Regions from separate parts of the Paenibacillus sp. JJ1683 genome, predicted to be linked through region 2. Evidence: riboswitches for the same ligand, from Rfam matches in the RefSeq annotation. Region 2 holds a riboswitch; the other holds the start of a gene.
The links. A riboswitch is a leader RNA that binds a small molecule or an ion and turns the genes downstream of it on or off. The one in region 2 is predicted to bind cyclic di-GMP.
Positions count from the first base shown of each region.

Region 1: it holds a riboswitch for cyclic di-GMP, as region 2 does, so the genes downstream of both, ACUC6J_RS02155 (collagen binding domain-containing protein) here and ACUC6J_RS05985 (glycosyl hydrolase) in region 2, are expected to answer to the same signal.

Region 1 covers NZ_CM129820.1:483,541-491,669, forward strand. The annotation lists gene ACUC6J_RS02135 (transporter substrate-binding domain-containing protein) at 1-115, opposite strand, end outside; gene ACUC6J_RS02140 (amino acid ABC transporter ATP-binding protein) at 158-895, opposite strand; gene ACUC6J_RS02145 (cupin domain-containing protein) at 1,224-1,691, shown strand; gene ACUC6J_RS02150 (class D sortase) at 1,781-2,446, opposite strand; gene ACUC6J_RS02155 (collagen binding domain-containing protein) at 2,558-6,106, opposite strand; cyclic di-GMP riboswitch class I at 6,342-6,422, opposite strand; gene ACUC6J_RS02160 (AraC family transcriptional regulator) at 6,473-7,354, opposite strand; gene ACUC6J_RS02165 (DUF445 domain-containing protein) at 7,949-8,129, shown strand, end outside.
Region 2 covers NZ_CM129820.1:1,422,338-1,430,466, reverse strand. The annotation lists gene ACUC6J_RS05995 (helix-turn-helix domain-containing protein) at 1-161, shown strand, start outside; gene ACUC6J_RS05990 (hypothetical protein) at 708-3,002, opposite strand; gene ACUC6J_RS05985 (glycosyl hydrolase) at 3,051-4,652, opposite strand; cyclic di-GMP riboswitch class I at 4,666-4,747, opposite strand; gene ACUC6J_RS05980 (sugar phosphate nucleotidyltransferase) at 4,903-6,279, opposite strand; gene ACUC6J_RS05975 (UDP-glucose dehydrogenase family protein) at 7,005-8,129, opposite strand, start outside.

The DNA of each region.
Region 1 (8,129 bases), 940 kb from region 2:
CTGCTGCCTCATTTCCTGACGTTGCTGCTTCTTGCTTGCCTCCACAGCCTGCCAAGACGAGCAGACAGGATAATGCAACCAGCACCAAAGTACTCCACTGAAATCTTTTTCTCATCAAGATGATCCCCTTTCGATTTTTATTCCATTAATAGTCTGTTTAATGATGAATCAGACGGCTCAGGAACAGGCGAGCCCGTTCTTCACCCGGATTCTGAAAAAACTCAGCAGGTTGGCTGTCTTCCAGGATCTGTCCTTTGTCCATAAAAATCACGCGGTCTGCCACTTCACGGGCAAAGCCCATTTCATGAGTGACGATGACCATCGTGATGCCCTGATGGGCAAGCGAGCGCATGACATCCAGCACCTCTCCGATGGTTTCGGGGTCCAGGGCTGAAGTAGGCTCGTCAAACAGCATAATTTTCGGATTCATCGCGAGTCCACGGGCGATCGCCACCCGCTGCTGCTGTCCACCGGACAATTGGGCGGGGTAGCTCTGTGCCTTTTCCTCGATTCCGACACGCTTCAGATAGGTGAGGGCTGTTTGAATAGCTTCTTCTTTCGGGATGCCCAGTACCTTCATCGGTGCCAGTACAATGTTCTCAATCACCTTTTTGTGGGGATACAGATTGAAATGTTGGAATACCATCCCGATATTGCGACGGAAGGCGTTAATATCAATCTTTTTGTCATGCACAGGGACATCGTTAACGATTAGCTCCCCATCGGATATCGTTTCCAGACGATTGATGCAGCGAAGCAGGGTGCTTTTACCTGAGCCGGAGGGACCGATGATGACAACGACCTCGCCCTCCTTAATCTGAAGATTGATGTCTTTAAGTACATGAAAGTGACCGTAATGCTTGTTGACATTGCGAAATTGGATCAGAGAGCTCACCCCTTTTTTTGACTTGAATACATCGCTTAGTAGACGACTGACATGATTAAGCTCTATTAGAATTTCAAAATTTCTCTCATGATACTATAAGCTTACAATAAAAAACAAGATTTTATGTCAATAAACTTTACGTTAAATATGTTTTTGAATGTATTTTTACTAGTTTAATGTTATTTTTATGATGAAAATGAGTATGTATCCACAATTTAATGTCATTAAATTTGACATAGTTTATTGATCTTCGACATGCAGAGGGAGAAACGTGACAAAAGCAGCGCTATGTTTTACAGTAGGGGAGAAGGAATTTAGGGTAAAGGAAGGATAGACAATGACGAAAGCTATTTCACCGCTAGTCACGGCATTGGGCATGGAGCCCCATCCAGAAGGCGGCTGGTACAAAGAGATGTGGAAGGCCAATTTTCAAATTCCGAAGCCTGTACTGCCGGATGTGTATTCCGGTCCGCGCTTTGCAGCTTCGTCTACGTATTTCTTGCTGCATCCGGGTGAGTTCTCCGAGTGGCATGTGGTCCATTCTGATGAGCTGTGGCTATACCATAGCGGAAGTCCTATAGAGCTAAAATTGGGTGGAAGCGGAGAAGAACCTGGCGAAGAAACGGTAATTATCGTTGGTGCAGATGTGGAGGCAGGACAACATCCACAAGCACTCGTACCAGGAACAGTATGGCAAACGGCACGTCCGCTGGGGGATGAGCCTGTGCTGGTAACCTGTGTTGTTGCACCAGGATTCCACTTTGATGATTTCAAGCTGATTGCCAAGAATTCAACTGAAGCATGATGTGAACTATGGCGGGTGTATTTCTGTAAACGAGCAGGAATAGCCCGCCTGATTTATTTTATCCATAGGAATGGGCGATTTAGCTAGGTTTAGGTGCTTAACTTGGCTTGAACAATGAGACGATGGGTGGGATTCACGAGAGGGTCGCATGTAATTAGCGTGAGCAGCTTATGGTTTTTGAAGCTTTTCAGAACAGACACGTCCATTGGATCGACTACCTTTATACTGTAAACTTTATACATATACTGGCTACCTTGAGCGTTAACAACAATTTTATCTCCAATCTTCAGTTCATGAAGACGATTAAATAAACGTCCAGGAGTACGGGCTCGATGAGCAGCAATAGCAGCATTCCCCACTTGTCCCAGCTTTCCCGTTTCCGGCATATGTACTGCCGCATATTTCATATTTTTCCTCGTCGCGCCTTCCAACACGGGGAGCTTTAAAGCAATACGACTTATGCTAATAGTGGCTATAGGAGTTTGTTCATTAACGCTGACATTGGGAGCGGGGGATGGAAAGGTATGTTGCCGTGCCTCACTAACCGGAGCTTCCGCTACCCGAGTGGACAAGCGAGCATAGCTGTCTGCAAGACTAGAAGGCAATACCGAATTGCTTTTTTCTAGTGATAACTCCGCTGCTTGTAACAGCTTGTGTTGTTCTCGATCCTCATTCCATTCGGTCGCTTTAGGAAACAAAATAAAGAGTAAGCCCAACCCAATAAACAGATAGGAAAGTTTACGCAGATTCAGCAACCTCATCTCCCCTAAGCAATGTACGGATGATACATACTTTGAAAAAAATGCCCCATTTCCGTCTCATTCCACTCGGGAATGAGACGGAAGATCAGGGCAGGTAGATTGCATTTATTTTTGGTTTGTCCGTCTAAATTTTAAAAATACGCCGCTTATAATCATGGCAATGCCTGCCAAATAAAACGGAACGGGGCTACTTTCACCTGTTTGGGGCAACTGATGCACTGCAGGTGGCTCCTCCGGCTCTTTCTCCGGATCATGGAGACGGATTTTAGGTTTGGGCTCGTCGTTCGGCTCCACTGGAGGAGACGGATCTTGATGAGGCATGACGGCTGGCGGTTCAGGCAGTGCTTTGGGTTCCTCCCGGGCTACTGGCGGCGGTGTAGGTGCGGGTTCCTCCTGTGGAGGGACTATGTCCTCCGGAGGCCTTGGCAGTGACGGAGGAACGGTTATAGATGGTGTCACGGGCACCTCGGGATCTTTATCATGTTTTTTCCCGGAGCCTCCCGCTGGGGGAGACGGCTCTGGGTGGGGAGGTGTGCCCGGGTCTACAGGTGTTTCGGGTTCGTTTTTCTTTTCTTTACGATTGGTGATCACAACCCTCTTTATGCCAGAGCCTTGTTGGGGTGCTGCGTCTATTTTGATCTCAAGCTTACCCTCCGTTATTTCATACCCCTCCGGTGCTGCCAATTCTTCCAAAATGTAATCGTCATGAAGTAAGGAGGAAAAGATGATTTTGCCTTCCACATTGGTCGTTTGTATAAGCGGTGCTCTTTTTTGTCCCTTATCATAGAGCGCAAACCGGGCGCCAGGCAGTACTCTGTCGGGAGCATCCTGATCTACCTTGGTCAGCTCAAGGGTTTCGGTTACGCCCCCACCAGAACCGGAGCCGGAAGACGTTCGTACGATGATTTCCTGACTGGTTTCCCGCAGTTCTGTCGTCAAACGATCTCCTGCAAAAGCAACCTTGTTGCTCACCTTAGCTTTATCCTCAGCATGAATGAACGATTGATATTCAAGAATAAAAGCAGTGGAAATATCCTTGGCAAAAGTAAGCTCAAAAGTTTGCTGACCCTGAGTGTCTGTCTTGATGTGAAGCCAGTAATCTCGGTTTTTGATTAATTCGGTGCCCTTGGTGGTATTTCCATTGGCAGCCATGATTGCAGAGTATACATGAAAGGAATCCTCAATTAAGATTTGGTTGTTGCTAGGCTGATCGACTATTTTAGCGTTGGACACATGTGATTGTCCTTCATTGATACGAATGCTCCAGTCGATCTTATTTCCATTTTGTGCGCCGGCCTTAGACACATATTCCCCGCCATGAGGTACCGTAACTTGGGCTGCCCAATCGGAGACGGTTTTTTGTCCATCCAGTAGAAGAGCGCGATTATGAATTTCCTTTTCAATCAATTCTCCTTCCAATGAAGTTTGAAAGGTAATCCAGTACGGAGTCTGTATCGGCTTCTTGAACTGGATACGCAATTCATTACTATTTTGTTTAGTGGGAGGAATAATTGTATATTGATCTGCCGGGATTTCAGCCCCTTTTTGTACGCCATCCCACCATCCCAGCAAGGTCATATCGTATACTTTTACGGAGCCAGGCAGTAACCTCTGACCTTGCAATAAGACATCTCTCACTTCCGCATGATTCAGGATCTTGCGATTATAGTTGGCTTTAATATCCCAGGTAATGAGTTTGGAGCTCGCATCATAGCTTCCTTGCTTGGCCCCATTCCGTTGTGTCATAAAGTCCGGCCAGATCGGGCATTCCACCTCATGCGATGATGTTTCACCATTTTCATATTGATAATCTATAAAGGATTTGTTGCGAAATTCGGGCTTCGTCGTATCTGTTTTCCAATCATTGTTGTAGAGAGTTGAATATTTGATCGTATAAGCTTTCTGAATCGTTTTATGAAAAATAAGTGTAAACCCTTGTTTATAGTCCGCTGATCGTGGAACTAGCTCATAATCCATGGGCGCGAGTAGTTCCGTTGTACCGTCAACACTTTGAATTTTCAGGGTGTCGGGCAACAAGGCGAGGCCCCCATTAGGGAACACATCCTTAATGACAATATTTTTCATGGTGTATGAGTCTGTATTAATGGTGATCACCCAAGGTATGACTTTCGTGTTGTAATTGGGCGTGTCATACATTTTAGTCATAACTCCGCTTGTGATTTCCGTCGATATGATCTTCTGGGTTCCATCTGTGGTGATGATGTTTGTAATTTTTTCATCTTCATAGACGCGGCCTCTAGCCTGGGTCTGATATCGGATGGTATAGGCTGAATCTACATCGAAGTTGAATTGAAGTTTGAAGCCGTTACGGTCGGGATAGTCAACCGGGATGACGGTGTACGCCCACGATGGAAGCTCCTCCAGTGTATTTCCCTTAAATACTTTCAAAGAACCGGGCAGCAATTTTTGAGTTTTGTTGAAATGATCAATTAAAAGGGCTTTGGCTTCGGGGATTTTTGTCTCGCCAAAGTTATATCTTATGGCCCACGAGAGTGTTTGTGTGGCATGATCATACTTTTCAACTTTTTTGGACAAAAATTCACCACGCTCCACCTGAACTGTAGCGGTGGCAGCAACGTTATCTATCGCATCTCCTGAAAGCGTCGCTGTGTTGGAAAAGCGAGTTTCGTTGCCAGTAATGCGGGTGGAGTATTGGATCTGATAGGCAGTGCTAATGCTAGCATCTTGAAAATGAATTGCAAATCCGGTCCCGGCTTGATCCGATTCAATGGCGTATTTACTCGCATTCACTAGGTCTTTGACAACGGTCGTGCCATCGATATTGACTTGCAGATGATAGAGTCGGATAGAGCCTCTCACGAGTTCCAGTCCTGAAGGAGTTGGATCGGTAATGAGGGCGTGTTTAACGGTGTTTAGCTGTTTGTTCACATCAATGGCCCAGTCGATCTGGTGGGTGCCATTTATTTTTCCTTGCTTGCTTAAAGTTGGCCCTGACTGGGGTTTCACATTTACGATGACCGTTTGAACCCCGCCTTTAATTGGAATCGCAATGATGACTTCTGTGCTGCCTTTCACCGTTTCTTTTGTGAATTCGGTTTTAATTTGCAGTTTGCCGCTGACATGGGAATGGTTCTCTACATATTGGTTAAAGGTCATGATGACCTTACCCTGACGATCTACTGTAAAGAACCCTACGGTCCCGTCTGTAGTCACTAGCGGAGATGAGATATCAGTGTAGATGACAAACTGTTCTGGTAAGTGAAAGGTGAAGGTATCCCCTGCTTTATAAGTATCGTCAGGAAGCTCCCATTCATAGCCAAGTTGGATGGCTGATCCAATGTCGAACGTACTACCTGGATTATATACCGCATCAATGACACGTCCGGCTTCGTCCGTTAGACTCAACTTCGTTAGTATACTCTGGGGAGCTGCTTCCTTTTGAGACTTTGAATGAGCTGCTCCTTGCACGGAAGGGACAGTGTTTGGCGGAACCTCCTTAGGGGGTTCAGGGTTTGGGACCGCATATACAGCATCCGTAACGGTTGTAGGATCGGATACAGCACTGTGCGGCAGTTCAGGGGCAGGAGGATCTGCGTAAGCCAGTGTGGTGCTGAAAAAGCTTTGGACAATGAGCAATAAGGCAATAATCATGACATTTATTTTGGTTCCCATGCTCCAAGTGATTCTCCTATTCATCGTAATATGGCAAGCTTCGGCGGGTATGTTGTGTTATATTGTTTTCCTTCCCTCCTCCTAGTTCGAAATTAGTATATTCAGCATGCTAGGTTGACATGACTACCCCAACAGAAAAAAACCTTGATCATAGTGATCAAGGTTTTTTCTTCGAGAGAGGTATAGCAATTTTGTGATGGAGCTATGTAAAAAGGCATAATAAAAAGCTCGTTCACCTGGTAACTGGCTGCCATCCGAGTAGGAAGGCCCTATAGTTTTGCGTCACTGTCTTTCGACAGCTTTGCCATTAGCTTGAATAGCTTGTGCGTCTATCGTCTATCAAACGGAGTACAGGAGACCTCCTATTTACAGTTTGGAGCGGTTTCCCCATTTTTTACGGAAGGAATGAGGTGTTTCCCCTACATGTTCCTTGAATAGGTTGATAAAATGGCTCGTATTGGGAATCCCAACGTACCTTGCGATATCCACAATGGATATGTCACTGGTTTTAAGCCATCCCTGAGCGGCTGTGATCCGGACATTAATGAGATAATCAATTGGAGAAAATCCAATCTGTTTTTTGAAATTTTTAGCAAGATTAAATTTGTTTAGGTTGAACATGTCTGCCAGCGAGTCCAGCGTAATTCGCTCACAGTAGGACTGGTCCAAATACTGCTGCACCTGACGTACTTCGCTGAGTGTTCCAGCATTTACATACCGATGATCATAAGGATGCTGCAAAATATACGTCAGTATTTCACCAATGAGTCTGGACGTTAGCAGCTCGCCGGAAAGGCTTCGATCAGACTGCCCGCAGATTAGAGCATGCAGCTTGTCCAATATAACATATGGATTGTGCAGGGATATTACCGGTTTATTATGCTTGGCAAATTGTTCGTAAAAATGTTCGATCAGGTTGCCGTACAGGTATAAGCTGATAAACTCCCAGGCTTCATCACCGGAGGTGCTATATTGTAAATATTCATCGCAATTAATAAAAAACAAATCATGAGGCTTTAAAATATACTTCTTGTCCCGGTACAGTAATTCTCCCTTACCAGACAGCGTAAAAACAAGCAAAAAAGAGGTGAGTTCTTTCCTTTCTATTGTAAAATAAGAGGTTTTTTGGAAATAGCCTAATTCCTGAATATATAAAAGGGATTGCTTGGCAAAAGCGGAGGGAGTGCGCACAATTACGACAGGTTCGCCGTTCCAGAGGCCCTCGGTGTTTTTTTGGTCTGTTGTCATATTCAATTCCTTTACAAAAAAGCAATTTTATCTAGCTTATCTTGGTTTGATTTACCAATATATAATGGCTGATTAAACATGATTTACTATTTAATAAAAGTTTATTTTATCACATTAAATATGTCTATATATCAAATTATGTGTGTGAGTTTTATAGAAGCCCCGCTTCTTATGGATATTCAACCTGGTTATCCGTATAAAAGGTCGAATATTGTTGAAAGAATTCTGAGGTCATCATGGATTCAAATCCTTTCTGGGGTCAAATATAGGATAGTGTTGAAAAAAATATCTTACATGCCCATTCAACTTTTCCATTCACTTCTCCTTTCGGTTTAAGAAATTTAGGACTTGGTTCTGATAAAATGGTTCGTAAGGCTTATTATTGAAAATGAGATTTTGGACCCAGTGTTGTGATTTGGTTCACGAACATGAATGTAAAAAAGAGAGATATATGCATAAAAAATTACGCAAAAAATGTTCTTATGTGTTGAATTATAAGTGCTCTCAACTTTGGAAATTACACAGGCAATGATATGATGGGTAATACATGTATAGTTGCTTAACTTATCGATAGTCAGTTTGGAGGATTACAGAATGGAAAAACCCAAAAATACGAAAACCGCAGCGGCTTGGTCGCTCGTTATTCTAGGGGCAGGCTTTGCAGCTACCGTGCCCTTCCAGCAATATGGCTGGGCTCGATTGTTAGCCGGAGCCTTTGAGGCAGGACTTGTAGGGGGACTGGCAGACTGGTTCGCTGTCACAGCATTGTTCCGTC
Region 2 (8,129 bases):
CCATATTGGATTCAGATGTGAGGGAATTTGTGGATCAGCTTGAACTGTCAGACGAGGATATCCTGCAACGTTTTAACCTGACGATTGACGGACGCACCTTGTCTGAGGAAGAAGCCAAACGTTTTATCGCGTTTGTTCGAATGGAACGAATGATGGAATAAAGAAAGCGCCGCTGCTTGATGTTTGGCTTAAGTAGGACCAGCCACTGAAATTACACGCGCTTGTCCTTCTGGCACTTAGTTCTATCAGCGTCGCCCTCCATCCATTCTGGTGTCGTGATACCACATTGGAGCAAAATGTTCCGGATGTCCAAGTGGATGGCTGCTTTGCCTGCTTTCCGTGCGTTGTCTCGAAGAAGAGGGCCATTCCCCCCTAATTCTGTTTCCTTGTTCATTCAGCACTAACCTCACTTTATTAGTCTTGGTCGCCGGAAAGAAAGAGATTCCCTACAAACCATGTATGTATAGTCATGAACAAAACTATTATATATGAATACATACCTGCAATGTTGTCGTCTTATGACGAGAATATTAAAGGATTTTCTTATTTTTTTCTCCATTATACGTAAAGTATTGGCAATTCAGAACGATTTACAAATAAAAAAGAACCTGTCAGGTCCTATTTTCTCCTGATAGGTTCTTTTTTGCTTTCTTTCGGAATGGTGTTAGATATTCATTAGGTAAGGTCCTACATGCATTCCGGTGTAACTAAGCGACCTCGGCTGCCTGAGAAACCTGAGTACCTCCGGTCGCTCGGACTTTGTAGACGTAATGACTTCCAGCTTTTACAGTGCGGTCCGTATACGTGCTTCCTTCTACTTGCGAGGCAATCACCTGATAGGCACCATCTGTCCGATCAGCACGCAGCACATCATAGGAAGATATGCCTTCTGCTTGAAGCCAATTAATCTTTACCACCCCATCCTGAATAGAGGCTGCTTTCACCTCAGTTGGGGCAGAGGCCGTGGTTTGATCTGTACTTTTTAATTCCAAAATATATTGTACCGATTCGCCAGGGCCCAGCTTTTCTTCAAAATCAAGGGCAGGAGAAGCCTTCAGCCCTGATATGGAACGCTGCGCCTGACTGTAGGTGGAACCCGCCCCAAAACGTTCCCCCGTGTACAAGCCAGCTTTCGGCATCGTCACCCGTACACGAACGGTCTGCGTAGTGGATTCGAAGTTCACTAGGTTCACCAGCAATTTGTTCGAGGTAGCGCCGCTACCTGCCAGCGGTTTAAGCTTGGACGTATCCACCGCGCGAACATAGACCATCTTGTCCTTGGTCTCCTCTGGATTCAACATTGTATAAGTCAGCGGTTTACCATGCGTGGCATAGGCTAGACTCAAGCGTCTCATAATCTTAACGCGAGTGTCCTGTCCTTGCCCAAACGGATAAATTTCCGTGTTAGCCGGATTGTGACTTTGCAGATCAAAACCCGTTTTAAACAGCGTGTAATCCTTATAAAAAGCAGCGTGCTGTATAAACATATCGGCAAACCCGATTTGCGATCGCATAATCCGATCGAATGCAGCTGCTTGTGGCTGACTAGCCCCGTAATCAGGATTGTCTCGATGCGTATCGTTAGTACCGAACTCTGTGTTTAGCATCTTTTTCGCCAGTCCGTTGCTCGAACCACCGAAGGTTTTCAAATTCTGAACGAAGCTGCCCCCGCCCTCTTCATTATACGATTCACCGTAGGCGTGTCCGTTGGTCAGGTCGGTGACTTCCTCCAGCTGTTTACGCTGCGCTGGGTCCCGTTCCCATCCATCCGGATCACCGCATTTTTGCGTACCTCCGGTTTGATTTTTGCACGCCTTGGTAGAGTATGTCGGCCAGTAGGCCCAGCCCGGCGCTACGGTTTTGAGATGCGGTGCCAATTGCTTGCCTTCCGTATTCAACCATTTAGCCACAGCTAGGTCTACCGCCTTGGAGCGATTAAACAATCCAGGTTCGTTATCTACTTCATAATATTGAAGGTATGAACCGTATTTTTTTACATAATCACGCAACTTTTGCTTGGCCGTCTCTGGCAGAGTACCATCTTTTTGCAGCTTAATATCACCTGTGTATAGATACAAAGCAGACGATTGCATATTATACTGCTTTAACGTTTGATAGTAATCGTCCACGTCTGTGCATGCCTTCCCTACATTACTGGCACAGGTTACCCTCATGACGTTGCCGCTATAGGCAATTCCCAGCCATTTGAGAACGTATGGTAGATGCTTAACTGCACCCTGATCATAATAAAATTCTTTATTATTCACATTCGTACCAGTCATTATATATTTCCCATGTACCGGTTCGGCCGCAGGGGAAGCTAACGTCTCCAAGCTCAAGTCATCCCAAGTCCACCACACATTTTTATCTTCCGCAGAGGAGCAGTATAGGCAGCGCGCTGTCTTTAGCTTGAGTACGTTAACACCGCTTTGCAATTGTTCTTTGGGGATATACAGCTCGTAGTTGTTTTTGAAATTATAGGTACTCCCAGTACCGGATACCCCGGCAATCTGAATGATTCCGGACAGCTGATGATTTGAGAAGACAGCCATCTGCGGCACAGCTTTGCCCGCATCCAAAATCCGAACACGGAATATCATACCATTGGGAGGAACCTGATTCAGCTTATATTGAAGTGTTAGTTCTGGATTTGTGGATGCATTCAAACCGGGAGGAATATCTCCACTGCTGAGCAATACCGGAACTGTTGTACTCTCTGCTTCCGACAACGCCGAAAATGCTGCTTTAGCAGATGATTCGAAAGAAGCTGATGCTGCAGAAATATCGATATTATCCCTACCGACCACTCCTTTAAATTCCGCTGAGGAGTCATCCCTCTGACCCAGCTTCCATACTGGACTGGCCGCCGCTACCTTATCTGTCTGCAATTCTACACTTTTTGAAGGCGTGTATATAAACCAAGCGATCATGGCTAGAACTGCGACCCCTAGTAATCCGGATAATACGACCGTATACCTATGGGTCAACCATTTTTTCATCATATGATACACCCTCTCTCCTCAAAATTTTTGACCGGGAAAGAGTATCTATCAAGGAAGAAACAAAGCGTTTCCGGGAACCACCGCTTTCGCTTCATGCTGACTTTCCCACATCAGACGTGCCATCGCATCGCCTTTTTCATCATAGTATTCCACTTTTAGATCTACCATTTTACCTGCTTCCAAAGCAATACTGCCTTTTCGCTCTGTCCAGCTTTGTTTGAACCAACTATCGATCACTAACTTGCCGTCTACCCATACACGAATACCATCATCGGATATAGTTGTGAACGTATAGGTCTCGCAGTATTGTGGCTTGATTTTACCCGTCCAGCGAACCGAGAACTGGTCGGCATTTACCTTTGGATCAGCAGCAATGGCGCGCCAGTTGTAGTCCAGCTTACTGTCTGTACGGATCAAAACAGGACTGCCGCTCAAATTCATATTGTTGAAATATTCGCCCCGCAGCCCGTTCACATATACTTCATCAGGAACGGAAGGAAGAGTCGGAGCTGGAGGAGCAATCACTACTGGTGGAGCTGGGAGAGGCTCACTTTGTCCCTCATCCGGTAAGGTCGGTACATCTGTTCCAGGTTGTTGGATGGCCTCCAGCCCATTTTTCACATCATCCCGTGTCAAACTCTTCGCATCGTTCATATAATCCTGTATTTGAGTGGTTGTGTTATTCTCGGTCAGCATCTTGCCCCAAGTCATGGAATACACCCATTTTGGCTGAGCCTGCAACACCTCAGAACTAGGTATCTCACCGTGCTCGCCAATGGCAATCGGCTTATTCCGTGCCAACTCGAGCAGTCCTTCATAATGACTTTGCTTAAAATCATTGTTGTAGATGTCTACTGCCAAAATATCCACTTTGTCATCCCCCGGATATTTTGGGGTATACGGGACAGTGTAGGAATTGGGAGCATTGGGACTCCACACCCACAGCAGATTGTTCAATTGATGCGTGTTAACAAAACGGTCGTACATGATATTCCATAGCTGATTGAAATTGTTTTTGTTTCCCCACCAGAACCAGTCACCATTCATTTCGTGGTAAGGTCTCCACAATACCGGAACCCCTGCATCACGAAGTTGCTTTAACGATACAGCGACCTTATCCAGATCGGCAATGAGGAGGTTATACTGCGTAGTGCCTGGCGTGACGTATTTATTGAACTCCGCCTGACTTACTTTGGCCTGCACATTGGCCCAAGTCAGCGGTCTACCCGGCAGCGCTTCATGAAAAGTCATCGTCACAATGCCACCTGCTCTGCTCCAACGAATAGCGCTATCGACGACATTTTTACGTTGTGCTGCTTCTGTAGCGTCAGATTGACCAGAGATGGCTCCCATCTCATAGCCGTGCAGACCCACATACGCCTGGCTGATTTTTTGGACCTTGTTGCTTAATTCATCTGGACTTTCCAAATAATCATGCTGACCAGTGACTGTTTTCTTTCCAGAGATGCTGAGTAAATAATTGTATAGTTCACGGGCCTGAGTACAAGCGTCCGAATTAACAGGTTGTAATGAAGCGGCATTCACCACAGACAGAGAATCACCAAATCCGACGGGAAACAAAGAAAAAATTATAACTACGGGGAGTACATGACGTATCAGTCGATACAGAGGAATAAAATTGAATCTCACTTTTGCTCTTCCTTTCGGTAGCCAGGCTGCCATCCTTACGGGAAGGCCCTTTAGCTTTGCGTACCTGCCTTTCGACAGGGCTGCGTTTATCGTTGGAAGGAGTTTGGATTCCTTCTTAACCTAAGTATCGACTTTTTTTTACCAAAATTTAATAGGTCATGTTCATGAATTTACAGGTTTTCGCCCAATTTCGACAGTTTGGGCTATAAATTTTCATCAAATCTTCTTTATTTCGTTTTTACGAAAACGATTATGAGATAAATTGATGACGGGCAATTTCATTCCAATCCATGCAAAAGCGTACAATATCCTCTTCAACCAACTCAGAGCCAGTCTGCACCTCTATAAAATCCACATCGGTTACAGCCAAAATACTATGCTTGGTTCCTTCAGGGATACGGACTACGTCACCGGCCTTCACTTTGTGCAGCTTCTCATTCAAAATAATTTCCGCTTCGCCGCTAATAATGGTCCAGATTTCGCTTCGTTTGAAGTGAAGCTGGTAGCTGATATTTTTACCTTTGTGTACGCGGATTCGTTTGGTCAGTACCTCATTACCCTCGTCATACTTTACATAGTCTACAACTCGATACTGCCCCCAACGACGTTCTTCATACATTGGACGCTGATCATGAGCCTTGAGCACTTCCTTGATGCGTGGGCTTTCTGCCTTATTGGTCACAAGAATACCATCTGGGCTAGCGGCTACAATCAGATCATTCGTCCCAATGATCGCTACCGGAATGTCCAGCTCATTAATAAGGCTTGTATTGACACAATCCTCCGTTACTACACCTCTGCCCACTTGCTGATTAGACATTTCTTCTGTGAGCGTATTCCAGGTGCCCAAATCCTTCCAAAAACCATCGTACGGAAGCACCACAATGTCTTTTTCCTTCTCAACGACTTCGTAGTCAAAGCTGATTTTTTCCAGAGACGCATATTGCTTTTGCATTTCTTCATAATTCAGCGGCAAACCCTTGGATGCCAGGATATCCAGCAAATAGCTTAATTTGAATGCAAAAACCCCGCAGTTCCATAGAGCATTGCGTTCAATCAGACGCTCCGCCTGCTCCCGGTCGGGTTTCTCTTGAAAATGGCTCACTTCGCGGTAGCCTGTGCTACCTTGAGTGGCATCGTTTTTCGGAATAATATAACCGTATTTCTCTGAAGGATAGGAAGGGACAACCCCGATTAATGCAAGCTTGCCTTCACTCTCCTGAAGTGTATGTTCCAGTTGGGCAACGGAAGCAAAGAAAGCATCCTCTACATAAGGATCTACAGGCAATATAGCTATAATTTCATCAGGCGAAACACCCGCAATGGAATATAGATAAGTCGCTGTCAGCGCAATCGCAGGAAAGGTATCTCTGCGTTCCGGCTCAACTATGATGCGCGTATTCGGTCCGACCTGACTCTGGATCATTTCAACCTGCGCTCTCCCTGTCGCAATAAACGAGGATTCGGATAATCCGTTGTCTCCCAATTGTCTCCATACCCGCTGCACCATGGATTCCGAAATACCTTCCGGGCTCTCCAGTACCTTCAAAAATTGTTTGGAACGGGAATCGTTGGATAACGGCCATAATCTTTTACCGGAACCACCAGACAAAAGTACGAGCTTCATAATTCTCCACTTCCTCTCTATAATGTGTGGGCGATCGGATGAGGCAAGGTTGAGTAGCCCGCTACGGGCTGGATTTGATCTTACGATCGCTGTTGGACTGGGATTCATTCGATTGTATAAAATCGTATAAAGGTCTAAATCCCGGTTCAAAGGCGAACGCTATCGCTTCTCCAGCTTCAAATCCATCCTACGCTACTCAAAAATGCATCATATCGATCATACCTTGTGGTGCAAAAGGCACGACCGGACATTATTAAGTCCGGTCAGCCTGTAAAAAACGTTCGGGAGTTCGGCGTTTGCCTGCCTTGCTTGCAAGCTTCTAGTAATCAAGGCTTCGTAACGCCTTGCCAAGATTGCCTTCGACAACCGCAATGGCGTCTTTGCTCTACAGGAGCAGCATAGCGTATCCACATGGTAGGCTTGCTCCACAGGGGCGCCGCGGTACAGCGCATGGCGCCTTAATCGGAAGGAGCGGCTTCAACTGTGCCGCTCCTTCCGATACGCCCTTACTACTCCCATCCCCTAAGATGGGAGATTAAAAACCGTGACTCTATGCGGCAAAAGCAGCGAAGCGGTCCATTTGAATCTGGAGAAGCGCTAGCGTTCTCCTTTGCAGCGGGATTCTTACCTTGGAATGTTTTATATAATCCAGAGAATCCCACTGCAACAGCGCTCAGAAGATCAAATGGAACGCATAGCGTCTCCCCACCGCCCACAGTCACTTTTTAAACTTCCACTTTATCTCTGTTCCACCCACTCATCCGCGGACGACCCACGGAGTAGTATTCCAGTCCAGAGCCTTGAATCTGTTCCTCGGTGAATACGTTACGACCGTCAATCAGAACTGGCTTGTGTAGAATAGAGCCCAGTTGCACGAGATCAACTTCTTTGAACTCTTCCCAATCCGTCAGCAGGCACACAGCATCGCTTCTTTCGGCGGCTTGCTGCGGGGAGGAGCACCATATAATATGCGGGTGATCCACGCGCTCCTTGAATTTATCCATCGCAATGGGATCATACAGCTTGACAATAGCACCTGCCTGAATGAGCGTTTCTACGATTTCCAGTGCTGGAGCTTCGCGGATGTCATCTGTATTAGGCTTGAAGGCGAGGCCCCAAATGCCAATCGATACGCCGTTTAGCTGACCCAGCGATTCACGCAGCTTGGATACAATCATAAAACGCTGGTCAGTGTTCACCTCGACCACCGATTTTAACAACTTAAATTCATAGTCTACATTACCCGCAATTTGGATGAGCGCATTCGTATCTTTCGGGAAGCAAGAGCCCCCGTATCCGATCCCTGCTTGCAGGAAAGAGGAACCGATCCGTTTGTCCATGCCCATACCTTCAGCCACACAGGTAACGTCCGCGCCAACCTTTTCGCAAATATTAGCAATCTCGTTAATAAACGAAATTTTAGTTGCCAAGAACGCATTGGAGGCATATTTGATCATTTCAGCACTGCGGATATCGGTCACATAGATTTTATCCGTGAATACCTGATGCAGAGTGACCATTGTTTCACGCAAACCTGTATTGTCCAAACCAATAATGATGCGATCTGGATGAAGCGTATCATTGATGGCTGAGCCTTCTCTCAGGAACTCCGGCGCGGATACAATATCAAAAGACAAACTCGTATGTCGAGCCACTACGTCCTTAATCTTTTCGTTCGTTCCGACAGGTACGGTACTCTTGGTCATAATAATCTTGTACCCGTTCATGGCTTTGCCGACATCGGCAGCCGCCTGTTCAATGTAAGACAAATTCGCCTCGCCGTTAGCCAGTGAAGGCGTACCTACCGCTAAAATAACGATATCCGAGCGACGTACCGCATCGGCCAAATC